DNA from 4 places in the Citricoccus sp. K5 genome. Region 4 is predicted to be linked to each of the others. Evidence: predicted binding sites of a transcription regulator. Region 4 holds the regulator's gene; each other region holds the start of a gene.
The links. Region 4 encodes LexA, which represses DNA repair genes until DNA is damaged. Its sites were predicted from a motif close to TCGAACANNTGTTCGA; they were not measured.

Region 1 (8,007 bases), 1.5 Mb from region 4:
ACGACCCGTTCCGACGCACATCACGTGCGGAGGGGCGGGTCGTTGGGTTTAACGGACGCGTCGTTGGAGCGTGCGCTGGTCGGTGGGCTCTGCGGTCCGGTACGGCTAGCCCTAGGCAGGCTAGGCAGGCTAGGCAGGCTAGGCAGGCTAGGCAGGCTAGGCAGGCTAGGCAGGCTAGGCAGGCAGGCAGGCTAGGCAGGCAGGCAGGCAGGCGGCCAGGCAGGCAGGCGGCCAGGCAAGGCATGACAGGTTAAGGCGGATCAGAGGAAGTCAGAGGAGCCCGGACGTCAGCAGGAAGATGGCGCCGCCGTGTGCCACGGTCGCCCCGAGGACACCGTGGCGCATCGCGATGACGGCACAGACCAGTCCCTCGAACAGGGTGAAGGCCAGCAGCGGCCAACCCACGCCGGTGAGGTTGTAGGCGAGGAACAGGTGCCCGGCGGCAAAGATCAGGGCGGAGAGCAGCGCTGCGCGCCAGCGGCCAGACCGTCCTGGCAGATGATCTTCCAGGTGGGCCTGGAGGAAGCCGCGGAACAGAAGCTCCTCCACCAGGTTCCCGCACAGGGCGAAGGCAGCCAGGAGGACCACGACGCCGGCGGCCACCGTACCGCCGCGCTGCTCAACCGGAATCAAGGGACGGGCCAAGGGAGTGCCGTCCAGGATGGGGAACCACTCGACCAAGGTGCCGTGAAGGTACAGGAATGGCAGCGCGATCACCACGACGCCGACCAGGCCCACGAGTCCTGAGGTCCACCATCGTGGTCCCGACCACAGCACCATCCACCGCAGGTCCCGGCACGCGAAGACGATCGCTGCTGCGAGTGCCAGCGAGGCCACGGTCATCACCAGGAGGGCGACGGGATCGTCAGTGAAACGCAACCACAAAACGGGCAGCTCGATCGAGTCGGCTGCCGTCGAGGTGCCGGACTGACCCGCCGTCCCGGACTGGCCCGCCGTCCCGGACTGGCCCGCCGTCCCGGACTGACCCGCCGTCCCGGACGGACCGGCCGTGCCGAACGTCCACAGCCCGTGGGGACTCATTGCATCGCGGACGAAGACGAACCCGAGGACCAGCATGAGGATCCGCACCCCATGCGCGTGCCGCGGCAGCAGGGCCACGATGATGCCGACCAGCACCACTCCGGGCAGCACGGTCAACAGATAGGCCACCCACGGCGCAAGGTTCTCCATTCTGCCTATTCTGGCCCGGGATTTAGAATGATCCCCATGCCCACGCCGTCCGATCCCGCCCTTGTCCGCGTCCGGATGGACCTGGCCTATGACGGCACCGACTACAAGGGTTGGGCCACCCAACCTGGACTGCCGACCGTCCAGGGCGCCCTTGAGGACGGGCTGGCCATGATCATCCGTCGCCCCGTTCGCACCGTGGTCGCCGGTCGCACCGATGCTGGGGTGCACGCCCGTGGTCAGGTGGTGCACTTTGATCTGACCGAGGCCGAATGGAACGCGGTGACGCGGAATCCTGACGAGGCCGGGCCGGCGTCGACCTTGGTGCGGCGTCTCAGCGGCGCTCTGAGCCGCGAACGGGGTGCGCTGGTGGTGACGGGAGCATCCTTGGCGCCCGAGGGGTTTGATGCGCGGTTCTCGGCGTTGTGGCGCTCGTACCGATACGCCATCAGCGACTCCTCTGAGACGCGAGACCCGCTGAACCGTCGATCCACGTACTGGCACAGGGAACCGCTGGATGCCGAATTGATGGACGCCGAAGCGAAAGCCGTGCTCGGTCTCCACGACTTCTTGACCTTCTGCAAGCCGCGGGAGGGCGCCACGACCATCCGTGAACTGCAGGACTTCGGTTTCATCCGCGACGGGCAATCCGGACTGATCACCGCCTACCTGCAGGCCGACGCGTTCTGTCACAACATGGTCCGTGCCCTCGTGGCAGCCGTCGTTCAGGTGGGGGAGGGGCGACATCCTGCCGGCTGGGTCAGCGAACGTCTGGAGGCCATGGTCCGTGACTCGCAGACGCGGCTCGCACCGCCGCACGCCTTGGTCCTGGAACACGTCGAATACCCCGACGTCGACTCCGATCCCCGTGCGTTGGCCTTCCGCGCCGCTGGGACACGGGCGCGTCGAACCGTGGTGTAACTGATGGCCGAGATCCATGGGTCTATCTCCGCCAGAACCGATTGCGCTGTGGTTGTCGACGTGGATCCAGATAGGGAGCCGGTATGAACCACGGCCGGCCGGAGTCCATGTCGATGTCCCATGCGCCGGCGTGGACGGCGTGATGATGGTGGTTGCAGAGTAGGACCCCGTTGTCGACAGAGGTGGGTCCGCCGTGTTCCCAGTGTTCGACATGGTGCACGTCACACCACGGCGCCGGGATCCAGCAACCGGGTGCGGCGCACCCTCCATCGCGGGCAGCGACCGCCTGCCGGAGCCGGGCGGGGAAGAGTCGCTGCGCGCGGCCGACGTCGAGCACCTCGCCGCTCGACCCGAGCACCACCGGCAGGATGTCCGCATCACAGGCCATGGCCCGGATCGTGCCGGGATGGATCGGACCGGTGAAGGTTGCTGAGGACTCGAACTGGAGGAGGTCTTCAGCGGTGACCGTGCCGGCCTTCTGCAGATCGCCCAGCAAGGTATGGAAGTCGATCAGGACTGAGACCTGGGGGCGGGTGCCGCCCGTCGAGGGAAGCTGGTCCGACTCGATCATGGCCAGGCCGCCGGCGATGCACGCCATCAGCCCGTCGAGTTGTTTCTGCTGGGTTGAGCGCGGGTCGACGGCAGTGACCGCCGTCAACGAACCGTCCTCCTCGGACTGGACCTCCGCCGTCAACAGCTGATCCAAACCCTCGCTCCCAGCTGCACTACCTTCCGCACCCTCCATCGACGGGCCGCGGTAGGACGCACGGGGATTGGTGGCGGCGTTCGCCACCGTCAGCAGGTACTCGTTCTGTTCATCGTTGACCGCGAGCAGCCACTGGTGCAGTCCATTGCGCTCCCCCTTGCGGATCAGTCCCTGCAACTGGGGCAGCGTGGCGTCGTTCGGCTCGGAGCCGTCGGGATCCACGGCCGCTTCGACCCACCTCAGCCAATGGGCCGCGACTTTGCGCAGAGTGCCCGGGTCCACGGACTCGGCCTGCGCCACCAGGCGTTCCTCGCCGTCATCCAGAAGGTCGGAGACGGTCTGTGGGTCGGCCTCCACGCGACGGGCCATCTGCCGGACGTTGTCCAAGGCCGTGGTGATGACGTCCACGGCGGCACGGTCCAACTTCCCTTCGTGGACGGCGGCGGACAGCAGGGGGAGGGCGGGAGGCAGGGACTCACCGGTCAGCGCGCGGGTCGGCCGAAGGGAAGCCGCCCAACGCGTCCGGCGCCGAGCTTCGGTCCCGTCGATCCGCAGGGCGAGCTTGAGGTAATCGGTGGCATCTCGGAAGGCGGTCTTCCCTTGAGGGAGTCCGAGAAGGCGACGGCGTTCTGGTGGATTGTCGAAGGCCTCCACCGTGTGGCCCGTCAAGGTCATCTGGGCCGTCGCAACGGATCGCCCGACGGTCTCCAGGACCTGGTGCAGCACCGGGAGGGTGACAGCGTCGGCATGAGTGGAGGCATCCCCGGTCAGGACAGGGGGCAGGACAGGGTTCGGGTCAGGGACAGAGGCAACAGCCAGCCCTGGTGCCGCGTCCGAATCCGGCTCGTCGGGAAGGGAGGACAGCATGGCTCCCCAGTCCCGACCGCCGCTGTCCTCGGGGACAGCCATGGCGGTGAACTCGCGCAAGGCGTCGGGGCCGGACAGGCGATGCACCACGGCTCGGGTGGCCTCCTGCAGCAAGGCCGTCAGGTGACCGAGCGGCAGCTCGTCCAGAGAGTTCAGAGAAGGGAGTGGGGCGGTCCCTGAGGCATGATCGTCCACATCCTTGTGCTCGTTCTTCTGCTCGTTCTTGTGCTCGACCTGGCGCTCCAGTCCGTCTTGGTACTCGTGGTCGTCAGTCATGCCCGCCCTCCTTCCCCTATCTGATGTCCCCTGAGTCTTGCTTTCCCCAACGTGCTTTTCCGTACCCATTCGCCGCCGCTGGTGAAGGTGGCTTCTGCCCGTTCCCTGCCCCACAGGATGGGAACATGTGTTCGAATGAGTCCATTCGAGCACACCCTGCGGACGCCGAAAAGGGCTTCTGAAAATCTGTGGATGACACGCCGTGATCAGTCACCTGTGGAGTAGTCCGCCATGCTCCATTCCCCTGATTCCCCTGATTCCCCTGATTCCCCTGATTCCCCTGATACCCTCCTGAATCCCTCCAGAACTCGCCTGAATTCCAGCTGCTTTGCCCCTACTGCGCGGACACGGTAGTATTGACCTTCGTTGTGCGTGTCCTTTCCCGGATTCGCTGTACCCTCGGGTGGCCTGGTTGCATGGTCGCGATAGCCCAGGGCGCCGCCGGGAAGCTTTCGGACCCGGCCTCACTCCAGTCCTCACCTGGCGTACCGGCTGCGCACCGATGAACTCAGTGACTGGCCCATGGACTCACCGCCGCGGGCCGGAAATCTGTAACCGACACCGAACACGAAGGCAAACAACGTGCGTACGTACACCCCGAAGCCCGGCGATGCCGACCGCCAGTGGCACGTCATTGACGCCACTGATGTCGTGCTGGGTCGTCTTGCCAGCCAGACCGCAACACTGCTGCGCGGAAAGCACAAGCCGACCTTCGCCCCCCACATGGACATGGGCGATTTCGTCATCATCATCAACGCCGAGAAGGTGGCCCTGACCGGCGCCAAGCTCGAGAAGAAGCGCGCCTACCGCCACTCCGGTTTCCCGGGTGGTCTCTCCTCTGTCTCCTACGCGGAGCTGCTGGAGAAGAACCCGGTGCGCGCCGTGGAGAAGGCCGTCCGCGGCATGCTCCCGAAGAACTCCCTCGCCGCTGAGCAGCTGCACAAGCTCAAGGTGTACCGCGGTGCCGAGCACCCCCACACCGCCCAGCAGCCCAAGACATACGAAATCGGCCAGGTCGCCCAGTAACGGGTCAGCACCACCACAATCTTTCAAGGAGAACCATGACTCTCAATGAGAATGAGTCCACCGAGGAAGTGGAGCTGACCAGCTACACCTCCGAGTCCACCAATGCCCCCGAGACCGTTGCTGTCGCTGAGCGCCCCGCGCTGACCGTCGGCGGCGGCGCCGTGGGGCGCCGCAAGCAGGCCATCGCCCGCGTGCGCCTGATCCCGGGCTCCGGCGCCTGGACCATCAACGGCCGCAGCCTCGAGAACTACTTCCCGAACAAGCTGCACCAGCAGGAAGTCAACGATCCGTTCAAGCTCCTCGAGCTTGAGGGTGCCTACGACGTCATCGTGCGCATCACCGGCGGCGGCCCCTCCGGCCAGTCCGGTGCCGTGCGCCTCGGTGTCGCCCGCGCCCTGAACGAGATCGACCGCGAGAACAACCGCGCCGCTCTCAAGAAGGCCGGCTTCCTGACGCGTGACGCCCGCGTCGTCGAGCGCAAGAAGGCCGGCCTCAAGAAGGCCCGCAAGGCCTCGCAGTTCTCGAAGCGCTGATCTTCACGCTGCACCTGGTGGGCGGGGCCGCTTCGGCGGTCTCGCCCGGCATACAGTAGCGCGGGAGCACTCCTGCGCACGACGCCGACCGGTCACCCGGCGCGCGTCGGCCCACAGAACCCCGTGGTCCCGTTCCCTTCGTGGAAACGGGACCACGGGGTTCTGTCTTTGCCCGCGAGAGGACCGCCCTAGTTACTGCCGGCGGCCTACTGCCCGTGCTTCAGTGCGGCCCACGTCTCGGCGCCGCCCACCCCGTCCACGGTCAGCCCGCGTGCCTTCTGGTAGGCGGAGACGGCGGCCTCGGTCTGCTCCCCGAAGTGGCCATCGGTGGCCAGGTCGACGCCGCTGGAGGCCTTCAGGCCCCGCTGCAGATACTCGACCTCGGTGCCGCTGTCCCCGGAACTCACCGTCGAGCCGGCCGCGTGGTGCGTCGCGAGGGCGCCCCAGGTACGAGGACCGGCGATGCCGTCCACGCCGGTGCCGAGCGACGACTGGTACGCACGCAAGGCCTTCTCCGTCGCGGGGCCGAACACGCCGTCGGCCGCGCCGGGATCATGGCCGATGACCTTGAGGGTGACCTGGACCCGGCGCACGGCTTCGCCCTCGTCACCGAGGCGCACGGTGGGGTAGTCGCCGGAGGGGCCCGAGCCGCCGTCGACCCCGTTGGCCAGCGCCGAGGCCACCTCATCACGCAGGGCGGACAGCTTGCCGTAGAAGGTGTCCCCGCAGCACAGCGTCTGGGCGCCAGGCACGTCCCGGTGGGCGATGATCCGGTCCACGTGAAGTCCGTACCGCTGGCAGATGAAGGCACTGAGATGCACGAGGGAGCTCCACTGCGCGTCCGTGGGGACGTCGTTGGTGTACATCCCGTCGACCTCGATGCCCACCGACTGGTCATTGAAGCCGTAGGCGTGCGCGCCCTCGATGAATCGGGTCCCGTCCACCACGGCGTCGAGCGAGCCGTGCCGGCCCTCGAGCATCTGGCCGCCGCGGGCGATGGTGAACTGCTGCCCGGTGTCCGCCCAGCCGTTGGTCATGTGGTTCCGCTGGATCAGCCGGGCCACCTCCTTGGCTGCGGCATCGGAGAAGTCGTCCGAGTTCACGTGCGTGGTGTGGTGGATGACCAGGTGCGTCGGCCGGCGCGTGAGGGTCGGAAGTGACCCCTTGGCGGCCGAGGCACCCCAGTCGTTCGTGGAGATGATGTCCGGCCGGCTCACGGTGGCGGCGAACGCCGGGGTGGTGGAGGCGGAGACGGCGGTCCCGAACGCGATGACGCCGCCGAGAGCGGCAGTGCCCTGCAGCAGCCGGCGTCGGGACACACGGGCCGGTCGGGTGGGAACGGGCGCGGACGCAGCTGAGGTTGCAGCTGTGGCCGCGGGGGCGAACGCCGGTGCAGGCGCGGGGGCGGGTGCGGTGATGTGGTCTGTCACGTCAGGCTCCATTCAGAACGGCTCGCCACCTCGCGGGGGACTGCTGGGGAAGCACGCGAGGGACGGACTGCTGGTGGTGGTCGACTTGAGACGGTGACCCCACCGTACGCACGTGACCTGCGTCAATGCCGGTAGAAACGCCGGGGAACCAACGACGTCGGCCACCCCGGTTCCTTCGGCAGCTTCGGTCGCACGCCCATTCCGCCACTCGTCTGAGCCGCGTGCCCGTCCGGGGCGGCTGAGCCATTCCTTGCGCCGCCTCATCCCCACGGATCACCGGGGTTTCGCCCGATTAGACGGTGGAACCGGAGACCTGCTGGCGTGGCACGGTGTGGACCATCATTTTCGGTGCGTGTGTGACGAGGAGCCAGACGGGAAGGACCACCATGCAGAGGATCGACAACAGGGAGATGTCGCCCACCACGACGATGGCAATGAAGAGCGCGATCCAACCGTCCCGGCATTCAGCCAGAACGGCCCCGAGGATGCCGCAAGCGATGACCAGACCCAGCGGAACGCCCGGAACGATTGACTGGGCCACTAGGCCCACCGTGGCCCCGATGAACACGGCCGGGAAGATCCGGCCCCCGCGGAAGCCGGCGGTGGCCGCGACCACCAGTGCTGCGAGTTTGACGGCAACGATGAGCAGGAGCTGGACAGTCGTATAGTCTTCCGCCGCCCGGACGAGATCTGCCATCTGCTGGCCACCCTTGAACAGGGTGAGGGGCCCGCCAAGCGCCCCCAGGCCTCCCAGGATGATGCCGCCCAGGGTCGTGTAGAGGAGCGGGCGTCGCAGCCGACGGAAAAGCGTGTGTAAGGGCCGGAACACGGATGCCCCGGCGAGAATGGACAGTGCTGCGGCGCAGGCGACCACGGCGCCGGCCAGAAGATGCGCCAGCTGAGGCGTCCCCAGGGACGGTAACCCCGTGGCCCAGAGTTGGGGGCCGTCGACCAGACGCATGGTCAGCGAGCCCGCCGCAGCGGCAAGGAGCGGGAGGAAGAGCCTGTCCCACAGCGCGCCGCCGGTCGTGGCGGCCGCCACCATGCCGGTGAAGACCAG
Region 2 (8,007 bases), 800 kb from region 4:
GGCGAGCTTGGGGGCCAACTGGGCCTGGCCGGTGGCCACGCCGACACCGAGGATCGCCGCCAGGGCGACTATCAGGCCGGCGAGCCACCAGAGGGTGCGCTTGGCGCGTCCCCGGGGGGTCTTATCTGACATGGAGGGCTACGGCTTTCGGTTCACGGGACGAGGGCGGGCGTCTGCTCGGTCCGACGGTGTCAGGCAGAGGGGCGGTCCGTGCCGGGACGCTGATCATCCGGGCCGTTGCCATCGGTCTCGTTGCGGTCGGTGCCGCCATTGGCCTCTTCCAGGCCGGCCGGGGAATCCGGGACGGTGGTCTCCGGCTCACCCACCACGGCGGCACCGGCGGCGGGGTCCACGGCCTTGCCGATGGCCTGCAGGTGCACGGTGGCCGTGTTACCCGGGGAGATCTCGATGACGGCCTTGTTCTCTTCCTTGTCCACGGACAGGATGGTGCCGAACAGGCCCATGGTCGTCATGACCTCCACGCCCGGGGCGAGCGACTGGTGGAGCTGCTGCTGCTGCTGCTGAGCCTTCTTGCTGCGGCGGAACATGCTGAAGATCAGCAACGCGAAGATCGCGAGCATGATCAGCAGGAAGGGGTCGAACGGGAGGCCGCCACCGCCTTCCGGATTGGCGCCTTCGGCGACAAGCGGGACAGTTGGGGAGGCGATCAGCTGGGTCACTTCGGGGACACCACATTCCAGAGTCGGGGCACAGGACAACCCGATTAGTCTACGGGTAGGTTCGCACCGTCCATTCAGCCGCGCCCTCCCGGGGCACATTGTTCACCGATTTCCCAGAAACGCCCCGAACCCGGGGACAGAAATCAGGACCGAGTTCAGGGATCAATCCGACTTCAGGGATCGAACAGCGTGTCGGCCTCGTCAGCACCGTCTGGCCGGCTGGAGTCCGCACCGGCATCACGTGCCGCCGGAACCGACCAGAACGCCGCACCCGGGGAATCGGGGGGCGGGGCCAGGCCCAGATGCTCCCAGGCGGCGGGCATGGCGATCCGGCCCCGCGGGGTCCGCCCCAGCAGCCCCTCGCGCACCAGGAAGGGCTCCGCCACGGTCTCCACCGTCTCGGTCTCCTCCCCCACGGCGATGGCCAGCGTGGACAGGCCCACCGGTCCCCCGGCGAACTTGCGGCATAGGGCCTCGAGCACAGAGCGATCGAGACGGTCCAGTCCCTTCTCATCCACTTCGTACATCTCCAAGGCGGCGGAGGCGGCGCGCGAGTCCACCTGGTCCAGTCCGCCGACCAGGGCCCAGTCGCGCACCCGGCGCAGCAGCCGGTTGGCGATGCGCGGCGTTCCCCGGGACCGGCTGGCGATCTGGGTGAACCCCGCGGAGTTGACCTTCATGTCCAGCAACAGGGCGGAACGGCGCAGCACCAGTTCCAGTTCCTCGGTGCTGTAGAACTCGAGGTGGCCGGTGAAGCCGAAGCGATCGCGGAGCGGCCCGGGCAGCAGCCCGGCACGGGTGGTGGCCCCCACCAGCGTGAACGGCGGAATCTCCAGGGGGATGGAGGTGGCGCCGGCCCCCTTGCCGACCACGATGTCCACCCGGAAGTCCTCCATGGCCATGTACAGCATCTCCTCGGCCGGGCGGGACATCCGGTGGATCTCGTCCAGGAAGAGCACCTCCCCCTCCGTCAGGGAGGACAGGATGGCGGCCAGGTCGCCGGCGTGCTGGATCGCCGGTCCGGAGGAGATCCGCAGGGGCGCATTCATCTCCGCCGCGATGATCATGGCCAGGGTGGTCTTGCCCAGTCCGGGCGGTCCGGACATCAGCACGTGGTCGGCGGTGCGGCCGCGCAACCGGGCCGCCTCCAGGACGAGCGATAGCTGCCGGCGGACCCGCTGCTGGCCCACGAAGTCGTCGAGGTTCTTGGGACGCAGGGCGGTCTCGAGCTCCCGCTCCTCACCCTCAGCTGCCCCGGCCACGAGCCGGCCGTCTGGCTGTTCCGTCATGCGCTACCGCCTACCGGCCCGACCTGGCGGACTGTCCCTGGCCGAGATGGCGCAGCGTGGACTTGAGCACGCTGGCGACCGTGCCGGACTCCTCGAGTTCGGGCTCATGCCGGATGGTGTCCCGGACGGCCTTCTCGGCGTCCTTCTCCGTCCAGCCCAGGCCGGTCAGTGCCTCCAGGACGCGGTCCATCCATGGCATGGAGCCGGCCAGGGCCGGCTGGTCCTCGGTCCCGGGGCCGGTCGCCCCCGTGGGCACGAGCTTGTCCGTCAGTTCCAGGACGATGCGCCGCGCGCCCTTGGGTCCGATCCCTGGGACCTTGGTGAAGGCCTTGTCGTCCCCCGTGGACGCCGCCACCCGGACCGCCTCCGGAGCGTGGACCGCCAGCACGGCCAGGGCCAGCCGGGGGCCGACGCCGGAGACCCCGAGCAGCACCTCGAAGACCTCCCTCTCGTCCTCCGTGGCGAAGCCGAACAGGGTCATGGAGTCCTCGCGCACCACCATGGAGGTCAGGACCCGTCCAGCCTCGCCCAGGTGGAGCCCGGCCAGCGTCTGCGGGGTGGCGGAGAACCGCATGCCGAAGCCGGACACGGTGAGGACAGCGTGGTTCAACCCCACGGATTCCACGGTGCCGGTCAGGGACGAAATCATGCTCAACTCGCTCTTCTCGGAATAGCAATTTGGACAACAGCCGGACGACAGCGGGTCAGGTGCCGGACAGCGGCCCGGTTCGAACGTATCTACGAAGACCCTAACCCATCACGGGGTTCAGATCCGGGAACCGCCGTTCCAGCCCTTCGAGCCCCGGCTTCGCTGCTCGGCGGCGAGCCAGGCCTGCTGGGCCGGCGTCGATCCCCCGGTGCGGCGTCCGCCGGAGCCGCCGGCCGGCGTCGGGAACCGCGAGGCACGCTGGGGGCTGGTGAGGTTGCCCGTCTCCAGTCCGCTGCCCATCAGCCCGCCGCGCCAGGCATGGGTGATGGCCAGGGCGAGGGCATCGGCGGCATCGGCGGGCTTGGGCGGGGCGTCGAGGCGCAGGATCCTGGTGACCATGGCGGTGACCTGGTCCTTGTCCGCGGTGCCGCTGCCGGTGACCGCGGCCTTCACCTCGGAGGGGGTGTGGAGCGCCACCGGGATGCCCCGCCGGGCGGCCGCGGCGATGACCACGCCGGAGGCCTGGGCGGTGCCCATCACGGTCGGCGTGTTGTTCTGCGCGAACATGCGCTCCACGGCCACGTGGTCCGGGCTGTGGCGGTCGAGCCACTCGTTGATGGCCTCGTCGATGGCGAGCAGCCGCAGGTCGAGCGATTGTTCGGCCGGGGAGCCGACGACCGTCACGGCCACCAGGGTGGCGGTGCGGTTGGGCGCCACGTCCACCACCGCGATGCCGCAGCGGGTCAGGCCGGGATCGACACCGAGCACCCGCAGCGGACGCGGTGCCCGGCGTCCCGTGGCCCCGGGGCTGAGGGTCAAGGGCGGATCAATCCTCGTCCAGCTGGGCAAGGACCTCCGGCGAGATGTCCACGTTGGAGTAGACGCTCTGCACGTCGTCCAGGTCCTCCAGGGCGTCCTCCAGGTTGAAGTACGTCTTGGCGCCCTTGGCGTCCAGGTCCACCTTCATGGTGGCCACGAACTCCATCTCGTCCGTGTCGTACTCGATCCCGGCCTCCTCCAGGGCGGTGGCCACGGCACGCAGGTCGGAGGGGTCGCACAGGATCTCGAAGGAGTCCCCGGACTGCATGACCTCCTCGGCGCCGGCGTCCAGCACGGCCATCAGGATGTCGTCCTCGGTGTGTCCCTCGGCCGGCAACCGGACCAGGCCGGTGCGGTTGAACAGGAAGGCCACGGACCCCGAGTCGGCCATGGTGCCGCCGTTGCGGGTCACCGCGGTGCGGACGTCCGCGGCAGCACGGTTCTTGTTGTCCGTCAGGCATTCGACCATGAGGGCGGATCCCTGGGGCCCGCGGACCTCGTAGATGATCTCCGTGTACTCGACGACCTCACCGGTCAGGCCGGCACCGCGCTTGATGGCGCGCTCGATGTTGTCATTCGGCACTGACTGCTTCTTGGCCTTGGTGACCGCCAGCTCGAGGGCGGGGTTTCCGACGAGGTCCGGCCCGCCGGCACGCGCCGCCACCTCGATGCCCTTGACGTACTTGGCGAAGGCCTTCGCGCGCCGCGAGTCGATGATGGCCTTCTTGTGCTTGGTGGTCGCCCACTTGGAATGCCCTGCCACGTGCTCTCCTCTCCGAGCCGGCCATGCCGGAGCACGGCCCGCATCGGCTGTTGGTGATGATCGGGTTCGTCCTGGCCCGGACGCCGCGGTGCCGGGCCCCTGCCGCTGCGGGCAGAAGTCTGGCTTCGATTCTACGGGAGGAGCCGCCGGTGCCCCTTCCGTGCGGGACACGGTGCGGTCCGTCCGACCCGTCGGCCCCTGTCCAGGGGACGCGAGATGTGAAACAGTTGCTGACTATGACGACCGACACCTCCTCCGCCACGAGCACCAATCCCCTCCTGGCGCCGTCCCCGCTGCCCTATGGGCTCCCCGACTTCGCCGCCCTCGACGACGGGCACTTCCTGCCCGCCTACCGTGCCGGCATGGCCGAACACCGCGCCGAACTCGAGGCGATCACCGCGGATCCCGCCGAGCCGACGTTCGAGAACACGTTCCTCGCCTTCGAGCGTTCGGGGCAGCTGCTGCGCCGGGTGCACCAGGTCTTCTCCAACCTCGTGGCCGCCGACGGCACCGAGGCACGGCAGGAGATCGACGAGGAGATCAGCCCGGAGCTGTCCGCCCACTGGGACGCGATCCACCTCGACGCGGCCCTCTACAGCCGACTGGCGAGGGTGGACCTGGATGGCATCGGCGGGCCGGAGTCCGAGGACCGGCGGCTGGCCGAGGAGAGCCTCAAGACCTTCCGGCTGCTCGGCGCGGACCTCGACCATGAGGCGAAGGTGCGGCTGGCGGCCATCAACGAGCGGCTCGCCGTGCTGTCCTCCCAGTACGGGCGCCGCATGGTCGCGGAGAACACAGCCTCGGCCGTCTGGTTCGGCTCCGCCGGGGACGTGGCCGGGCTCTCCGAGCAGGACCTCGCCGCGGCCGCGGCCGCGGCCCGGAACGCCGGGCACGACGCCGGCTACCTCCTGACGCTGTCCATGTTCACCTCCCAGCCCTGGCTGGAGACCCTCGAGAACCCGGAGTCGCGGCGGCGCGTCCACGAGGCCGCGTGGCAGCGCGGCACCACCCCGGGGGAGAACTTCGCCCTGGACCTGGCCGTGGAGCAGGCCGGCCTGCGCGCCGAGAAGGCCGGCCTGCTGGGCTTCTCCAGCTGGGCCGACTACGCGCTGCAGGACCGGACCGCCCCGAGCCTGGACGCCGTCCGCGACCTGCTGGCCCGGATCATCCCGGCCGCCACCGCGAACGCCCGCCGGGAGAGGGCCGAGATCGAGGCCGCGGCCGGCCACCCGGTGGAAGCCTGGGACTGGCCGTTCTACGCGGCCCGTATCGAGCGGGAGAGGTACCGCGTGGACACTTCCGCGCTGCGCTCCTACTTCGAGCTGGACCGGGTTCTCACCGAGGGGGTGTTCGCCGCCGCGACGGCCCTGTACGGCATCACCTTCCGCGAGCGCCCCGACCTGCACGGGTACCAGCCGGATGTCCGTGTCTGGGAGGTGCGGGAGTCCGACGGCAACGAGCTCGGCTTGTTCGTCGGGGATTTCTTCACCCGTCCCACGAAGTCCGGTGGAGCCTGGATGAACTCGTTCCGGGAGGCGTCCACGTTCTTCGGCGAGCGCCCGGTGGTGAGCAACAACCTGAACATCCCGAGGCCGGGAGCCGGTGAACCGGCGTTGCTGACGGTGGACCAGGTGAACACCCTGTTCCACGAGTTCGGCCACGCCCTGCATGGTCTGCTGTCCTCCGGCCGGTACGCCACGCTGGCCGGGACCGCCGTCCCCCGCGACTTCGTGGAGTTCCCCTCGCAGGTCAACGAGATGTGGATGTACTGGCCGGAGATCGTCTCCGCCTACGCGCGCCACGTGGAGACCGGGGAGGGGATAGAGCCCGGGGTGCTGGCGGCCATCGAGGCCTCCTCGCTGTGGGGCGAGGGCTTCCGCACCACGGAGTACCTGGGGGCGACCATGCTGGACCTCGCGTGGCACTCCCTGGCACCGGGCGCCACGGTGGAGGATCCGCTCGCCTTCGAGGCCGATCAGTTGCGGGCGGCCGGCCTGGATCCGGACCTCGTGGCTCCCCGGTACCGCTCGAGCTACTTCAAGCACATCTTCGGCGGCGGGTACGCGGCCGGGTACTACTCCTACCTCTGGTCCGAGGTCCTGGACGCGGACACCGTGGAGTGGTTCCGTGCCCACGGCGGGCTGAGCCGGGAGAACGGCGAGCGCTTCCGTTCCGAGTTGCTCGCCCGCGGCAATACTCGCGACCCGATGGAGTCCTACCGCCGGTTCCGCGGCAGCGATGCGGACCCGGAGCACCTGTTGCGGCGCCGGGGGCTGCTCGGCTGAGCTCCGGTGCCGTCGCCTGCGCGGCTCAGCTCAGGTGGAGGAGGCCGTGAGCTGGGCCAGCCCGGGCCGGGGTGAGGTCAGCACGGCGTGCAGCCACAGGCGGCACGCGTGGTCCCACTTCTCCGGGTCCACATTCCACTCACGGGTATGGCGCGCCAGGTGGAACCGGACGAAGGTGACCAGCTGGGGGACCTTGGCGGCGAGTTCCATGGACGGGCCCACCGGGACGAAGTCGTCATCCTCCGAGTGGAGGATGAGGGTCGGCACCCGCAGGTGGTCCGCGCGGGAGAGCCAGTCCATCGCCTTGAGGTCCACGGGCGCGGCGAGGCCGGTGGCCCACCGTCCGGCCTTGTTGCTCATGAGCCACTGCCCCAGCCGCCCCACGGCGTCCGGCAGCCGGTTCAGCCGGGCCTGGTGCGCCAGCACGTCGATCCAGTTGATGACGGGCCCATCCAGGACCATGGCGGCAACCATGGAGGACAGCTCGGAGCGGTCCGCCATCTGCAGGCACACGGCCCCGCCCATGGACCAGCCGAACAGGACCACCTCGCGGGCCCCCTGCTCGAGCGCATAGGCGACGGCGGCCTCGACGTCCTTCCACTCGGTACTGCCCAGGCCGTAGCGCCCGTCCCCGGCAGCCGGGGCCTCCCCGTCGTTGCGGTAGGAGATCAGCAGTGAGGTCATCCCCAGGGCCCGGGCGGTGCCGATGGCCCTGATGCCTTCGGCGCGCTTGGAGCCGCGGCCGTGGACCATGATGGCCCACACCCCTTCGCCGGCGAGCCGAGGTGCAGCGTCGTCGACGGCCGGGGATGGTTCCGGGCGGACGAGCCAGGCAGGGGCGGTGCCGTTCTCAACCGGGATCCGCACGTCCTCGGTCTCGTAGCCCAGGGTGCGCGGCTCGGGGTAGACGAATCCGGTCCACCGGCCGCGGACGGCACGGTGCAGATCACCGCTGTAGACCTCCTCGACCTCCCGCTGGACTGTCCCGTCGCGGGGGTCGAACGAGGTCACCGCACCGATGCGGGCGATCCCCGCGCCGCCGTCGAACACCAGGGAGTAGGTCCCGGGGACGGTGGTCTCCGCGGTCACGGGCAGGATGATCTCCAGGCCAGACGCCCCTTGGACCACCGCGAGGACCTCGAGGTCCTCGGCCGGGGTCTTGACGGGGGTGACCACGGTACGGGCGAAGAGGCCGGCCAGCCCGGACACGGTCCCGGCCGCCACCGAGCCGGCCACCACTCCGCCCACAGCAGCCAGGGAGGACCACCGCATCACCGGCTCGGCCTGTCCGAGGGACTTCTGGATCTTGGAGCGGCGGCTCGCCGGGCGGGAGGAGCGGGAAGGGCGGGAGGTCATGCCCCATTCTGTCCACGTCCGGCCCAGCATTGCCAGCCGGGCACCCGACGGGCTGCCGAGCGGACTGCCAGGAGGACCGCCGCTGAGGTGCGGCGGAAACAACGGGGCGGTTCGTGGTGTTATGGCTGTCATGAGCGATACCCCTCTTTCCTCCTCCCCCGCCGAC
Region 3 (8,007 bases), 1.2 Mb from region 4:
TCTCTGTACGCGCCGGGCCGCCGCCGATAACGTGAGCGTCATGGCCACTGTTCCTGATTCCACGCCGCCCACGGTCTTTTCGTCTTCGGCCACCTCGTCCGAGACGGCCCCGCCCTCCATCGGCACCCTCGCCGAATTGCGCGCCGCCGGCCACGAACAGCGTTCCCTGCGGGAGGAGATCCGCGCCAACCTCCTGGCAGCCCTGGCCGCTGGTCGGAACCCGTGGCCCGGGTTACATGGCTTCGACCGAACGGTCATTCCCCAACTGGAGAGGGCCTTGATCGCCGGGCACGACGTCGTCCTGCTGGGTGAACGAGGCCAGGGCAAGACCCGGCTGTTGCGAACCCTGAGCGGATTGCTCGACGAATGGTCGCCGGTGATCGCCGGGTCCGAACTCAACGAGCACCCTTACGAGCCCCTCACCTCTGAGAGCCGGGCACGGGCCGCGCGCGACGGCGGCGGGTTGCCCGTGGCGTGGAGGCATCGTTCGGAGCGGTATGTGGAGAAGCTCTCGACGCCGGATACCTCCGTGGCCGATCTGATCGGCGACGTGGATCCGATGCGAGTGGCCGAAGGCCGCCGCCTGGGCGACCCGGAGACGATCCACTATGGGCTGGTCCCGCGGTCCAATCGTGGGATCGTCGCCCTCAACGAGTTGCCGGACCTGGCCGAACGGATTCAGGTGGCTCTCTTGAACGTCATGGAGGAACGGGACATCCAGATCCGGGGTTACGTGCTGCGTCTGCCCCTGGATGTACTGGTGGTCGCTTCCGCCAACCCGGAGGACTACACCAACCGTGGCCGCATCATCACTCCGCTCAAGGACCGCTTCGGAGCGGAGATCCGCACTCACTACCCCCGGGAGCTGGCCCACGAGATCGCGGTGATCCGACAGGAGGCACGACTCACCTCGGAGGTCCCGGACGTGATCCTGGAGATCTTGGCCCGGTTCACCCGTGCCTTGCGATCCTCGAGCGCCGTCAATCAGTCCTCGGGAGTCTCTGCTCGTTTCGCCATTGCCGGTGCCGAGACCATCGCCGCTGCAGCCCGCCATCGGGCGACCGTTCGAGGCGACGAACCGGTGGCGCGCCTCGTGGACCTGGAATCCGCGGCAGAAGTGCTCGGCGGCAAGATCGAGTTCGAGTCAGGTGAGGAAGGCAGGGAGGACGAGATCCTCGAACACCTGTTGCGGACCGCGACCGCCCAGACGGTGCGGGAGCATTTTGCCGGCCTCGACTTCGGACCGCTGGTCGACGCCTTCGACGGGCACCGCACCACCACCGGCGGACGCGTGACCGCGGCCGAGTTCCTGGCGGATCTGCCCGAACTCGAGGATCCGACCTTGTACGACGAGATCGACCAACGACTGCGCGTCCTGGCTACCCGAGATTCCACCCCGCAGACGGACTCCGGCGAAGACCCCACAGCAGGAGGCTCCACAGCAGGAGGTCACACAATAGGACACAACGCTGGCGGACAGGCACCGGATGCGTCCGGCGGGCAAGCACTCGGACATCGGGCCGGCGCCATCGAGTTGGCCCTCGAGGGCCTGTATCTGGCCCGCGAACTCTCCAAGGAGTCTGACGACGGCCAGACCGTCTACGGCTAAAGGTGCCTCTGGCCATCCCAACGCAGACCGTCTACGGCCAAGGGGGCCGCTGCCCATCCCAACGCAGACCGTCTACCGCTAAGGGGGCCGCTGCCCATTCCCCCGTATCGAACCGGATCACGCCGCACCTCGCTCGTCTGCTTCGCCACCGCTTTCGCCATCGTGGCTCTCGTCGCGCTCACCGCAACCGTGACCGTCACCGTCGTTCTTGCTTGAGGGTTTCCTACCGTTCGTCGTGGTGGAATTACTGGAGCCAGTCCGCCAATAGTGATTGCGACGCGGCGTCTGGGTGGGATCGTGATAGCGAGCCGGAATGAACCACGGAATCCCGTCGACGACCTCGATCTCCCAGGCTCCGGCATGCACGGCATGGTGGTGGTGCGAGCAGAGCAGTACTCCGTTGTCCACACTGGTCGGACCGCCGTGTTCCCAGTGCTGGATGTGGTGCGCTTCGCACCACGGGGCATAGATGGAGCAGTCCGGTGCCGCGCAGCCGCCGTCCCGGGCCGTGATCGCCCGTCTGAGCTTGCGCGTGAAGAGCCGCTGGGACCGTCCCACGTCCAGCACCTCTCCCGTGCCGCCGAGCACAATCGGGATCAGGTCACTGTCACAGGCCAGCTGCCGGATCATGGCCGGACTCACCGGCCCGGTATAGGCAGCCTGGGAGAGCAGATGACCGGTGGCCTTCGGCGAAACGGTGGCTTGATGCTCCCCGACCTGTCCGGCCAGGGTCTGGTAGTCGATCGTCACCAGCACCTGGGGCCGTGACCCACCGCCAGCGTCCGGCCGGTTGGCTCCCACAAGGCCCTCTGCCCCGTCCCTCGGCCACTGGGCGGGCATCGAGGTGAGGGCCAAGGCACCGGTCAGGGCGCTCACCAGACCATCGAGCCGCTTCTGCGCCGGACTGCGCGGATCCAGAGCCGCCCTCTCTCGGACCTGGCCGGCCCAGGGCTCCGCAGCGGTCTCGATTCGCAGGTCAGCCGCGCTTCGAGTCGCCGTTCCACCCTCGCACCCAGTCAACGCACCGGAGTCGACTTCGGGCTTGCGTTCGCTTTCGCTTTCGCTTTCGCTTTCGCTTTCGCTTTCGCTTTCGACCACGATGTCGTCTGTATTCTGAACCCCAAAGTCGCCGCCTGTGTTCTGAACGCCGGCGTCGATTTCTGTACCGGCACCCTCGTCCTTGCGCGGATCTTTGCGCGGGTTGGCGGCATCGGCGGCGATGGTCTGCAGGACCTCATGCTGCAGATCCGTAGCCATCAGCAGCCACCGATGCAGGTTGGCTTGGCCTCTGCCCTGGTAGAACAACCCTTGAGCTGCGTTGGCCTGGGCGTCCGTCGGCTCCAGGCCATCCGGGTTGACCAGCGCATCGAAGCGCTGGCGCCAGTGCGAGCAGACCTTCTTCACGGTTTCAGGATCCGACTGGCCGGCATGTCCGACGAGGATCCGCTCCCCCTCCGTGACCAGACCGTGGACGAACTCTGGATCGGCACCGGCCAGCCCAGCATCCCGGACAGCCTCAGCCAAGGTTGCCGCCACGGTGTCCACCGAGGCCGAATCCATGGTTGCCCCGGCCACGGCCCGAGCCAGCTCAGGCATTTTCGGAGCGACCACGGCATCGGGTTGCAAGCTGGCGGGATCACGGCTGGCCAGCACGCACTGTGCCCGCGCCACTCTCCTCTTCGCCTCGACTCGGTGGATCCGCAAGGTCTGCCGGAGATAGTCCGCGCCATTGCGGTACGCAGTCTTGCCCTCCGGTATCCCCAACACCTCACGCCGGGTGGTGTGGAGGTCGAAGATCCGATCCGTATGCCCCGCCAATCCGGTCCGAGCCGAGTCGAGCCACCGGGACAGTTCCTCCACCTGAGCCAGAACGACGGGCAAGGACGCCGCCGATGCCTCGCTTGGAGGGATGTCAGCACCAGGACCTGTCGCCGTCTCACCGGGTGCCTCGTCGGCAACATGGACATAGAGGCCCCACTGCGCCGACCGATCGACCTCCGGCTCCTCAGCGAAGCGGTCGAGGTACCCCAACAACCCGGGATCAGTGGCCCGTGCGGCCACCTCCTCCACCAACACGCGGGTGATGGCCAGGAGCTCGGGCAGGTCCAGAGAGGACGCCCCATCCTTATCGATCAACACTGTCCTTGCCACCCCCATCCTTCTCATACCGGCACGGCCCATCCATGTCATGCCCAATGACGATTCGCCGGCTGTTCGACAGCTGAGACCGTCGATCGATGCCCACCGGGTGGACTAGTACACATATTCGAACACGCGGCACGGACATGGTAAAGGCCGCGTCCTGGGCCTGGGGACAACACACCGAGCATGGGGCTCCTGTGCAGGCCGCGGCGCCGAACGCGACACAACTGCACCGGTGAGCCACCGGCGATCCCAAGACCCCAAGACCCCCGCAACGGGTCCGGAGAACCTGATGGTGCCGGCGTCGGGAAGACGGGTCCGGAGAAGCGGAAAAACCTAGTGGTGCCGGCGTCGGGAAGACGTAGAGTGGCGATGGAAGGCTGAGGCCCCTCGTCAGGGGAAGGAGTCACCGTGAGACACCACCAGTCCTCACGTTATGGCCGCTACGACGGCGGCCCCGATCCACTCGCACCACCGATCGACCTCTCCGAGGCACTCGACGCCGTGGCGGACGACGTCATGGCCGGATACTCCCCCGCGCAGGCCCTGCGCGAGTTCCTGCGCCGCGGCGGACGGACGATGGCCGGTCTGGACGAACTCGCCGGCCGCGTCCAGCAGAAGCGCCGGGACCTGCTCAGCCGGCACGGCCTGGACGGCACCCTCCAGGAGGCGAAGAAACTGCTGGACGAGGCCGTCCTCGAGGAACGCAAACAATTGGCCCGTGACATCCGGATGGACGACACCGACCGGGCCTTCCGGGAGATGCAGCTGCAGAATCTCCCTGCTTCCACGGCCGCCGCCGTCACCGAACTGGCCGATTATGACTGGAAATCGGACACCGCGCGCCGCACCTTCGAGGAGATCAAGGACCTGCTCGGCCGCGAGCTGCTCGACCAGCGGTTTGCCGGCATGAAGAGCGCGCTCGAGAACGCCACTGAGCAGGATCGGACGGCCATCGCCGCCATGCTCCGGGACCTCAACGATCTGCTGGACAAACATGCCCGCGGCGAGGACACCCCTGAGGACTTCCAGAACTTCATGGCCCAGCACGGTGACCAGTTCCCCGAGGACCCGAACGACATCGACGAACTGATCGATACCCTCGCCGAGCGCTCCGCCGCGGCCCAGCGCATGCTTCGATCCATGTCCCCGGAACAGCGTGAAGAACTAATGGCCCTGTCCGCACAGGCCTTCGGCTCAGCGGACCTCCTGGACCAGCTGAACCGTCTCGACGCCAACCTCCAAGGCCTGCGCCCCGGCGAGGACTGGACCGGTGCCGAACAGTTCGACGGCGACCAGGGACTCGGCCTCGGAGACGGCACCGGGGTCTTCCAAGACCTGGCCGAACTCGATCAGCTCAGCGACCAGCTCGCTCAGTCCGTTCCCGGTTCCACCCTGTCAGACGTGGACGTGGACCGGCTGGCCCGCCAGCTCGGGGACGAGGCCGCCGCCGACGCCAGGACTCTCGAACGACTCGAGAAGGCCCTCAGGGACAGCGGCCTGCTGCGACGCGGCACCGACGGGGACTTGAAGCTCTCTCCGAAGGCCGTGCGCAAGCTCGGCACATCCCTGCTCAAGGATGCCGCCGGCCGCCTCTCCGGCCGGCAGGGCCAGCGCGATACCCGGTTGGCCGGGGCTGCCGGCGAACTCACCGGATCGAGCCGAGCGTGGCAGTACGGGGATGTCGAGCCCTGGGACGTCACGCAGACCATCACGAACGCGATCAGTCGCACGGTCGCCGAGGGCAGGAATCCCCGGACCGGCCTGCGGATCGAGGTGGCCGACGTCGAGGTCCAGGAGACAGAGGCCCGCACCCAGGCGGCCGTGGCGCTCCTGGTGGACACCTCGTTCTCGATGGCCGCCGAGGGGCGCTGGGTGCCCATGAAGCGCACCGCCCTGGCCCTCCACCACCTCGTCGCGACCCGGTTCCGCGGCGACCAGCTGCAACTCGTGCAGTTCGGCCGCTACGCCCAGCGAGTGGACATCGACGAGCTCACCGCCCTGCCGCCCATGCGCGAACAGGGCACCAATCTGCACCACGGGCTGATGCTCGCCACCCGATTCTTCCGCCAGCACCCCACGATGCAGCCGGTGCTGCTCATCGTCACCGACGGCGAACCGACCGCGCATCTCCTGCACCACGGCGACGCCGGCCCCGAGGCGTGGTTCTCCTACCCGCCCGACCGCGAAACGTTGCGCGCCACCATCGCCGAACTCGACCGCGTCGGCCGGCTCGGTGCGGAGACCACCTTCTTCCGGCTGGGATTCGACCCGGGATTGGTGGAATTCCTCGCCGCCATGGCCCGCCGGGTGGACGGCCGCGTGGTGGCACCGGATGCGGAGGACCTGGGCGCCGCCGTCGTGGGCGAGTTCCTCCGCTCGCGCTCGCACCCATCGGACCGACCGGGTCCGGACTGGACTGACTGAAACTGACTGACTGAAACGGACTGACTGGGGCCGGCTCCCGAGCGTCCGCCCGTGTCCGGGGGCACCTGGAGACATCTGGGGGCCCGGGTCGGGTTGAATGGGTGGATGCACATCGTCCTGGGCCCGGCGCCTGATCAGGCACCCGGCTCCAGTTCCGGGCATTCCGGGCATTCCGGGCATTGGCTACCCGTGCTGGTCGACGACGGCCGGCTCGAGCCCCTTCCCCCGGTCACCACCGCCGCGCTGCCCGATCTGGTGCGCACTCTGCCCGCACGGCTCGGCCTGAACCCGGAGACTGTTCGCTGGGTGTTCGCTTCCGTGACGAGGGACTACCGGCCGCTGCTCGAGGCCGGCGTGGAGATCGGCCGGTGCTGGGACCTGGGTCTGTGCCAGCGCATCCTGACGACCGCAGTCTCCAACACCTCCACCGGTCCCGCCGGCACCACCACCGGTTCCTCCAACTCGTCCACGTCTCCCGGGACCCCCTACTCCCCCACCGTTTCCATCCCGGTGCTGGAACCCGAGCCGTGGGCAGCAGAGTCAACACCAGCCGCACGGGCGGATCAGGGAACGTTTTTCGATCTGCCCTCAACCAACCGCAGAGGGCAGGACACGCCCGCTGCACCTGATCTGGCTCGCGAACTGGTGGCCCAGCTGGACGCGGTGGCGGCATCTCGACACCGTCACCGGCTCAAGCTGCTGTTGGCCGCCGAGTCCCAGGGTGCCCTCATCGCGGCGGAGATCCTGCACGAGGGCCTGCCCTGGCGCCGGGACCTCCACGAGCGGATGCTCGCCGAGGTACTGGGCCCGCGTCCGGCGGAGGGACAGCGCCCCCGACTCCTGCAGGAGCTCGCTGAGGACATCGCCGTCACCCTCGGAGTGCCCGGACTCAATCCGGATTCACCCCAGGACCTGTTGCGCGGGCTCAATCTCGCCGGCATCCGCGTGTCCTCCACCCGGGCCTGGGACCTGAAGGGCTGGGCAGCCGAAGGCGGCGCCGACTCGCAGCGGCGGTCCGGGTTGATCTCCGGCGTGCTGGAGTACAAGCGTCTGTACCGGCTGTGGACGGCCAACGGGTGGCATTGGCTGGACGAGTGGGTGCGGGACGGCCGCTTTCATCCGGCCTACTCCGTGGGCGGGGTGGTGACGGGCCGGTGGGCAGCCCACGGCGGTGGCGCCATGCAGATCCCGGCAGTGGTCCGGGACGCTGTCCGAGCCGACCCGGGTCATCTGCTCACGGTGGCCGACGCGTCCCAGGTGGAGCCGCGCATCCTGGCAGCGATGTCCGAGGACCGAGCCCTGGCCGAGGCCGGCTCCGGTCATGACCTCTACCTGGCCGTCGCCGAGCAGGGCCGGCGCGCCGGCTCCGAACTCGGCGAGCGATCCCGGGCGAAGGTGGCACTCCTGGGTGCCATGTATGGCGCGACGACGGGTGATTCAGCGGCGCTGATGCCCCACCTGCGCCGGTTGTTCCCCGAAGCCATCGCCCTGCTGGAGCGCGCGGCGCGGCGCGGTGAGGAGGGCGGACAGGTCTCCACCTGGCTGGGGCGGACCTCCCCGCCGTCCGCGCCGGAATGGCTGGCGGCCACCGCAAACGTGTCCACGGCCGAGGCGGAGGCGCGGGCCAGGACGGCGCGCCGGTCGGCCGGCCGGTTCACCCGCAACTTCGTCATCCAGGGCACGGCGGCAGAATGGGCCCTGTGTTGGATGGGTGAGATCCGCCGGCGATTGCGGGTAGGCCGCGATGACGGGCTCCCGATGCGGACTCGCCTGGTGTTCTTCGTCCACGACGAGGTGGTCCTGCACGGCCCCGCCGAGGAGGCGCCGGC
Region 4 (8,007 bases):
CGTCACCGTCACGTTGACCGACGCGCCACCGGCGTAGTCGGCCGGAGCCGTGAACCGGACCTCGGTGGCCGATCCCACGGTGAACGCAGCGGAAGCGGGGGTGGCGGACGCCGAGCTGTCATCCGTCAGCCGCGGCGTGCGGCCGTCACGGACACCGATGTGATCGGTCAGGTCCACGCGGAGGTCCTCGCCGGCCACCACGCGCAACGGTTCGGTGGTGGTCAGCCACGGCGCGCGGTGGTCGTTGCCCGGCACCAGGATGAAGGCACGGCCCACCCCGCCGTCCACGTCCGTCAGCGTGTACATGATGACCTGTGCCGCCGGCTGCACCGGGAGGACCACGTTGGTGCCCTCCACCCGGGCACCGGCCATCTGGGCGGCCTCGTCCACGCCGAGCTCGAGGTCCTCCACGGCGCCATCGGGGTCCTCGTCGTTGTCCAAGACCGAGACGGAGATCTGCTCCCGGCCGTCGATCTCCTCGACACCGACGAGGTCGTCGCGGGCGATAGGCGGCATGAGTGGGGCCTCCTCATCCACGCGGATGGAGAGGGTGGCCGTAGCGGTGGCGCCGGCGGGGTCGGCGATGGTGTAACCGATGTTGAGGAAACCCTCGGTCTCCGGGGTGACCACGCGGACCCGTCCGTCCACGATGTCCACCGGCACCTCCGGCTCGCTGGGGGCGAATCGATCCTGCACCAGTGTCACCTGATCGCCGTCGGGATCGGCGTCGTTGGTCAGGACGTTCGTGGTGAAGGTGCGCCCGGGCCGGACCTCGACCGAGTCGTCCAGGGCCACCGGCGGGTGGTTCGTGCTCAGCGGCTGGGCGATCCCGATGGTCACGGTGCCGGTGGCCCGGGCGCCCAGCCGGTCCACGATCGAGTAGGTGAAGTGGTCAGAACCCGTGGCGGCACTGGAGGCGGTATACACCAGCCGGCCCTTCTCCATGCGCACGGACCCCTGGGTGGGCGGCGACTGCACGCCCTCCAGGGTGACGGAGTCGCCGTCCGGATCGATCCCGTCCAACGGGATCGGCACCGCCACGGATTCTCCGGAGAGCACGCGGGCGGACACCGAGAGAGGCACCGGCGGGTTGTTGGACTCGCGATCCATCGGCACCATGGTGATCTCCACGGTGGCCGAGGCCTCCTGTCCGTCCGGGGCACGCACCGTGTAGGCGAGAGTGGCCCGTCCGGGCTCACTGCCGGCACGGAACCTGACCTTTCCATCGGACACGAAACCGATCCCGCGGCCTTCGGCGACCTGGCGGTCGAGTTCGGGCTTCAGGGTCAGTTCTTCCTGATTGGGATGGGTGTCATTGGCCAGGACGTCGATGGTGACCACATCACCGACGCGGACGTTCGCCGCATCCGCGACGGCGATGGGCGGCTGCATGACCTCCGGTTCCGGCAGCGGCACCACGGTGACCTCACCCTGGGAGGTGCCCTGGGCATTCGACACCGAATAGGAGAAGGTGGCCGGACCGGTCATCCCACCGGTGTCCACCACCCGGATGTGGTTGAAGTCCTCGACGGCCAGTTTCAACGGGGCCGGCGCCCCGGACTCGGTCGTGGCATCCTGGACCCCCTGCACCACCAGCACGCCGCCGGCCGGGTCGGTGTCATTGCCCAGGACGTTGACGAGGGTCTGACCGCCTGCCGGCAACAGCGCGATGTCACGCACGGCCACCGGCAGTCCGGCGCTCTCCTCACTCTCCACGACGTCCACCCGGATCAGCCCCGGGGCGGAGTCGTACTCGTTCGCCGCCAGATACTCGACGTAGTAGGTGTCAGCGACATCCGAGGACCATTGCACCGATCCCCCGGCCGCCGAGTAGTCGATCTCCGCATTCTCCACAGCAGCCACCTGGGAGAGGCGCAGTTGGCCGCCGAGTGGGTCGGTGTCGTTCTCGAGCGGGTAGAACGTGACCTCCTGCCCTGCCTGGACGGTGACGTGGTCGGCCTGGGTGATCGGCGGATGGATCGAACCGCGTTCGAGGACCTCGATCTGCACTGTGCCCGTGGAGGTCTCACGCCCGTCGGACACGGAGACCTGGATGTCCCGGCGTCCGGCCTCGCCGGTGTTGTCCTGGAAGGTGAGCTGGCCGTCTGGACGGGTCCGGACGGTATCCGGCTCCTCGGCCAGGGCGCCCACGAGCTGGAGGTCGTCACCGTCCGGGTCGATCCAGTCCGTCAAGACCTGGCTCGTCACCGATTCCCCGGCCGGCACGCGCAGTACCGCTTTGCGCTCCTGGGTGGGTCCCCGATTCTCACTGTCCGGCACCACCCGCAAGGAGATCTGGGCCGTGTCCGTGCCGCCACGTCCGTCATCCGCCACATAGGTCACCGCGGCCCGGCCGCTCGCGGATTCCGGGACGACGATCTGCATCCCGATGCCGTCGATGATCTCCTGCACCGTGCCCACCGAGGGCTGGTCACCTTCGAGGGAGGCCGTCAGGACGTCTCCATCAGGATCGGAGTCATTGAACAGGACGGACAATTGCGTGGTCCGGCCGGGTCGCACGCCGAAACTGTCATCTTCCGCCACGGGCGGCCTGTTCTCCTCCTGACGCTCCGGCAGAGCGGTCTCCTGGGTGACCTCGTCGGATTCCTCCTCCGTCTCCTCTCCCTCGCCCTGGGGCGGTTCGAGGTCGTCCCAGTTGGCGACCACCTTCATCTGGTCGAGGACCATCCAGTTGGTCCCGGACGTCGTGTCGTTGAGCACCACGACATCGCGGTTGGCTCGGAAGACCAGCTCCGCGCCGGCCGTCAGCTCGGGGATGGGGACGATCTGATCCTGTTCTTCACCGTCACAGTCCTGCAGGTAGTGCCCGGTGACAGCCGAGGCGGCATGAAGGCAACCGGCTACCCGTACGGGGGCCGTTGCCGCCACACTGCCGTCAGTACCGGCGGGCGTGGTCGATCCGGCGGAGGCGTCCGTGGGCGGCACGATGCTCATGGCCTGAATGTCCCCGTTGGACAGCGCCACGGTGAGCAGGTCCCGCTCAGTGGACAATGCCAACTGCTCCGCCTCGGGACCGGACGGCTGTGGCACCGCGCCCACCAGCCGCTCATCCTGCATGGAGTGGCCTGGCCAGGACAGGATGCCGGACTCAGGGTCCACCACCACCGGAACGTCGCCCACGGCCACCAGCTGAGGGTCCTGCATTCCGGACAGCCCTTCGAGGCCGTCCTGGCGGGTTTCCACCGGGGCACCAGGCTGCTCACCCTCGGCCGCGAAGCGAATCACGGTGTCCCGGCCGAGGTCCGCCACGAACACCTCGCCACCCACCGTGGTCGTCGACGTCACGGCTCCCTCGGCCTCGTAGAGCGGTTCGTCCGTCGAGACCTGGGGCGTCGGGTCCACCGTCCCGGCGTAGACGGCCCCCTCTGCGGGGTTGCTGGCCGAGATGACGCCAGCGCCCAGCGCGAAATCCTGGGTTGCAGGCAGCATGATCTGATCGCCGGCGACCATGGCGGTGGTGTCAATGGCGGTCAGGGCGCCGGACGCCGGGTCCAGCATGAGGGCGGTGGCGTCCTCCTGGTGAAGTTCGAAGTCCTCCACCGGGGGCCGGAAACCACCGTCCAGGATGGTGGACTCGTGGTTCAGGTGGCCGACGTATCCCCCACTGTTGTGGGTGACCCAGATGCCGGCGTCATGCAGTTCGAGGTCAGCGGTGTCGAAGCCGGGATAGAGGAACGCGCCGGTGGCCACGAGGGCACCGACGGCGGAGAAGGCCACCGGGGTCGCCACAGACTTCATCTGCCTGCGCTTGTTCCCCATGAGTGCCCCGTCATCAGCAAGGGATCCGCCCCACTACGGACCCAGGCCATCCTATCGCCCGGCTGAAGGGAGACGAATCCCGCGGCAGTCTCTGCGGGGCCAGCGGAGGTTCAGGCGCCAGCGGGGACGAACAACACCTGACCGGGCTGCAGATCGCCGCTGTCGAGATCATTCAGTTGGCCGATGCGCAGGATGGCCTCGTTGCGGGGGGACTCGGGGGCGGTGCGCCCGGCGATGGCCCACAGGGTGTCGCCATAGTTCACCGTGACCGTCTCCACGTCCGCAACAGGCTGGTCATCGGAGGCCGCCGCGGGCGCCATCCCGTGGGCGCCGAAGAAGACGGCGGCCACTGCGGCCAGGGCCGCCAGGACGATGACGGGGAATCCCACGAAGAGGAAACGACCACGGCGGTTCAGGTGGAATCCGGCGGAGCCGGACGTGCGGGTCTGGACCGATGCTGCAGTGCTCATGCTCTTCTGCCTCTCCTCCCGGAACCCCGGGCCGTATAGAACGTGTGTTCGACTGCTTCGATGTCATGTCTAGCACGCCTGTTCGAGACATGCCAAGAAAAATTCGAACATATCTTTGAATCGAGGGTGTGACTCCGGTACCGTCAGACCCAGCGACCCAGCACGAGACACTTCACCAAGACCGACGGACACGATAAGAACGGATGGTCGAATGGCCCCCCGGATTCCCTCTCCCGCCCCGGACCCGCATCACGATCACGGCGTCCGGCCCCTCACCGACCGTCAGCGGATCATCCTCGGATCCATCCGCTCTGCGATCGCCGCACACGGGTATCCGCCGTCCATGCGGGAGATCGGGGATGCGGCAGGCCTGGCCTCACTGTCATCGGTCACCCATCAACTGGGTCAGCTGGAGAAGCTCGGCTACATCCGCAAGGATCCGGGCCGTCCGCGGGCCATGGAGGTCCTGCTGGACGAGAACGGCCTGGCCCTCGTGGTCGAGTCCGCCGTCATGCCCCCCGAATCGGCGGCCACGCCGGGCGGGACGGTGCGGACCCTGCACACCGGGGCCGCCGACGGTGATGCTGTCCCGGTCCCCCTGGTCGGCCGGATTGCCGCCGGTGGGCCGATCCTCGCCGACCAGCAGGTCGAGGACGTCATGAACCTGCCGCGTCAGCTGACCGGCGAGGGGGAACTGTTCATGCTGAAGGTCTCCGGCGATTCCATGGTCGATGCGGCGATCTGCGACGGCGACTGGGTGGTGGTGCGTCAGCAGAACAACGCTCAGAACGGGGACATCGTCGCCGCGTTGCTGGACGACGAGGCCACCGTGAAGACCTTCCGGCAGCGGGACGGCCACACGTGGCTGCTGCCGCAGAACTCTGCGTATGAGCCCATCCTCGGAGACGAGGCGACGGTCATGGGCAAGGTCGTCACGGTACTTCGGGCGCTCTGAGCCCCATGAACCATCGGCCTCTGCCGCCGGGCGTCCGCGTGGCGGATGCCGAGGAGTTCGTCTACACCCACGGGCGGCTGCTCGAACGCCGCCGGGTGGACCTGCTGCTCCACGGCGGCGGCACCGAGGGTGTCCTGGCCGCCCTGGGGGCGTACCGCAATCCAGACGGCGGATTCGGTCACGGCCTCGAACCCGATGTGCGGTCACCGAAGAGTGAGGCGCTCTCCACGCTGACGGCCCTGGACCTCTTGGCCGGATGGGATCTGGCCGAGCACCCCTGGGTGCGCTGTGGACTGGAATGGGTGGCCTCGACCTCCGGACTGGACGGTTCCGTGCCCTTCGTCACCGAGGCCTCCCTCGAATGGCCCCATGCGCCGTGGGTCCAACCGGTTCCCGGCGGTTCGCACCTCACATATGGCTTCGCCGCCGCGGCCCTGCTGACGGGGTTCTCGGGCGGGTGGGCTGAGGCCGCCTCGGACTGGTGCCGCCTCCGATTGTCCCGGGCTGCGACTGCCGGCGACCTGCCAGCCTATGAGGTCAAGTACGCCCTGAGGTTCCTCGCAGCGGACGGCCTTCCCACGGGCTCGGCCGACAGCCCATTTCTGGCCACCCTTCGTGAGCGGTTGTCCGCCAACGGCTCCCTCCCCGTGGAGGGTGGCGCCGAGGACGAGAGCATCCATGCGGTCGACCTGGTCCACCATCCCTGGACGGTCCCCTTCCCCACGGACCTCTACGGCAGCCTGGTCCCCGCGGCCGTGATGTCCCGGGACCGCCGGTGGCTCGCATCCGCCCAGGAGCCCGATGGCGGATGGTCCGTGGACTGGCCGGCCTGGAGCACGGCTCCTGGCATCGAATGGCGGGCCATTCGCACGGTCGGCGCCCTCGAGATGCTGATCCGCTAGTCAGCGGGGCGCAGCCGCTCCAGCACGCCGCGGACCACGGACGGATCGGCCGTCGGCCAGAAGTCCGGCAGGGTCGAACGCAGGAACGAACCGTACCGTTCCGTCGCCAGCCTGGAGTCGAGGACAGCCACCACTCCGCGGTCCGTTGCGGTCCTGATGAGCCGGCCGGCGCCCTGCGCCAGACGGACCGCCGCATGGGAGGCGGAGACCGCCATGAACCCGTTGCCGCCATGCCGGCTGATGTCTCTGGACCGCGCCGTGGACAGGGGATCATCGGGTCGCGGGAACGGGATCCGATCGATGACCACCAGGCGGCAGGACTCGCCGGGCACGTCCACGCCCTGCCACAGGCTCATGGTCCCGAACAGGCAGGTGTCCGCCTCCGTGGCGAACTGCCGCACCAGGGCGGTCAGCGTGGTGTCGCCCTGGCACAGGATCGTGGGATTCGGACCGAGCCGGGTGCGCATCTCGGCGGCAGCGTCCTCGGCGGCCCGTTTGGAGGAGAACAGGCACAGGGCCCCTCCGCCGGACGCCCTGAGCAGTGCCTCGAGTTCGTCATAGGTCTCGGGGGCGGCGAACCGACCCGGCTTCGGCAGATGCCGTGCCACGTAGAGCACGCCCTGCCTCGGGTAGTCGAAGGGGCTGCCCACGTCCAGACCGGTCCAGGCCGGTGCCCCCTCGCCCATCAGACCGAGGGATCCCGCCACCGGGTTGAACGACTCACCGATGGCCAGCGTGGCCGAGGTCAGCACGGTCGTGGCCTGGCCGAAGAGTCCCTCGCGGAGTTTGCCGGCCACGGACAGCGGGGCCACGTAGAGCATCGGAGCCGCAGACTCGTCCCCGGGGATCCACCCGGTGCCGGGCTCGAAGTGGCCCGGACGGGACGCCCAGAGCACTTCGGGGTGACTGGTGTCCGGAGTGGTCTCCAGCATCCGCTCGGCCACGTCCAGGACGTCCTGCATCCGGGATCGGGCCATCTGACGCCCGCCGTCGGCCGCGGAGTCGGCACCTCCCCCGCTCGGCTTGGAATCACTCAGCCCCTGGCGGGCCGCATCGCGGACCGCCTTCAGGGCGTTCTGCTGGACCTCGTCCGGTCCACGCGGTATCAGGCCCGTGGGGGTGGCGGTAAAGGCGGCGTCGAGGCCGGCGCCGGCCTGAACCAGGTCCTCCACGGCGATGGCCGTGTGCTTGCGGGCCGAGGAGGCCGCGGCCTGCACGATGGCCCCGGAGAGCTGGCCGGTCACCGCCCCGGTCACGCGGTCCTGGAGTTCGTGGGCCTCGTCCACCACCACGGCCTCGAACTCGGGCAGCACCGCAAGTCCCTCGAAGGCGGCGATCGCGAGCATGGCGTGGTTGGTGACCACCACGTCTGCGTCCCCGGCGTCCGCGCGCGCCCGCTCGGAGAAGCACTCGGCCGCCATCGGGCACTTCTGGGCGCCCAGGCAGTCCACCGCGGACACCGAGACCTGGCGCCACGCGCGGTCGGTGACGCCCGGATCGAGGTCGTCCCGGTCCCCCGTGTCCGTCTCCTCGGACCATTCCCGCAGCCGCAGGACCTCACGGCCCAGGGGGCTGGTCGGGCCGCCGTCGGATCCGGACGTCATCTCGCCGTCGTCGGCCATGCCGAACAGTGCCTGGCCGTCCTCCTCCGGGAAGCCGCCCTCCAGCTTGTGCTTGCACAAGTAGTTGGACCGGCCCTTGACCAGGGCGATGTTCATGGGACGGGGAAGCTCGTCCCGCAGGGCCTCCAGCAGCTTGGGAGCATCCCGCCGCATGATCTGGGACTGCAGCGCCAGGGTGGCGGTGGCCACCACCACCGGGTTCTCGGCCTCCAGTGCGTGCTGGAGCGCCGGCACCAGGTACGCCAACGACTTCCCGGTGCCGGTGCCCGCCTGCACCA

Region 1: a site for LexA is predicted at 4,078-4,093, ahead of BOSE125_RS10290 (HNH endonuclease signature motif containing protein). Genes of this name have one in related genera too.
Region 2: a site for LexA is predicted at 2,698-2,713, ahead of ruvA (Holliday junction branch migration protein RuvA). Genes of this name have one in related genera too.
Region 3: a site for LexA is predicted at 3,864-3,879, ahead of BOSE125_RS08750 (HNH endonuclease signature motif containing protein). Genes of this name have one in related genera too.

What each region holds. Positions count from the first base shown of each region.
Region 1 is NZ_LR732817.1:2,309,637-2,317,643, reverse strand. It holds gene BOSE125_RS10300 (CPBP family intramembrane glutamic endopeptidase) at 271-1,191, opposite strand; gene truA (tRNA pseudouridine(38-40) synthase TruA) at 1,219-2,109, shown strand; gene BOSE125_RS10290 (HNH endonuclease signature motif containing protein) at 2,132-3,958, opposite strand; gene rplM (50S ribosomal protein L13) at 4,541-4,984, shown strand; gene rpsI (30S ribosomal protein S9) at 5,020-5,517, shown strand; gene BOSE125_RS10275 (N-acetylmuramoyl-L-alanine amidase) at 5,724-6,947, opposite strand; gene BOSE125_RS10270 (ion channel protein) at 7,240-8,007, opposite strand, start outside.
Region 2 is NZ_LR732817.1:1,579,852-1,587,858, forward strand. It holds gene secD (protein translocase subunit SecD) at 1-132, opposite strand, end outside; gene yajC (preprotein translocase subunit YajC) at 192-680, opposite strand; gene ruvB (Holliday junction branch migration DNA helicase RuvB) at 854-1,969, opposite strand; gene ruvA (Holliday junction branch migration protein RuvA) at 1,980-2,618, opposite strand; gene ruvC (crossover junction endodeoxyribonuclease RuvC) at 2,736-3,437, opposite strand; gene BOSE125_RS07115 (YebC/PmpR family DNA-binding transcriptional regulator) at 3,445-4,200, opposite strand; gene BOSE125_RS07120 (M3 family metallopeptidase) at 4,437-6,485, shown strand; gene BOSE125_RS07125 (alpha/beta fold hydrolase) at 6,516-7,841, opposite strand; gene msrB (peptide-methionine (R)-S-oxide reductase MsrB) at 7,963-8,007, shown strand, end outside.
Region 3 is NZ_LR732817.1:1,975,779-1,983,785, forward strand. It holds gene BOSE125_RS08745 (sigma 54-interacting transcriptional regulator) at 41-1,609, shown strand; gene BOSE125_RS08750 (HNH endonuclease signature motif containing protein) at 1,727-3,745, opposite strand; gene BOSE125_RS08755 (VWA domain-containing protein) at 4,163-6,178, shown strand; gene BOSE125_RS08760 (bifunctional 3'-5' exonuclease/DNA polymerase) at 6,284-8,007, shown strand, end outside.
Region 4 is NZ_LR732817.1:783,618-791,624, reverse strand. It holds gene BOSE125_RS03420 (Ig-like domain-containing protein) at 1-3,759, opposite strand, end outside; gene BOSE125_RS03415 (LysM peptidoglycan-binding domain-containing protein) at 3,891-4,250, opposite strand; gene lexA (transcriptional repressor LexA) at 4,462-5,205, shown strand; gene BOSE125_RS03405 (hypothetical protein) at 5,211-6,107, shown strand; gene BOSE125_RS03400 (ATP-dependent DNA helicase) at 6,104-8,007, opposite strand, start outside.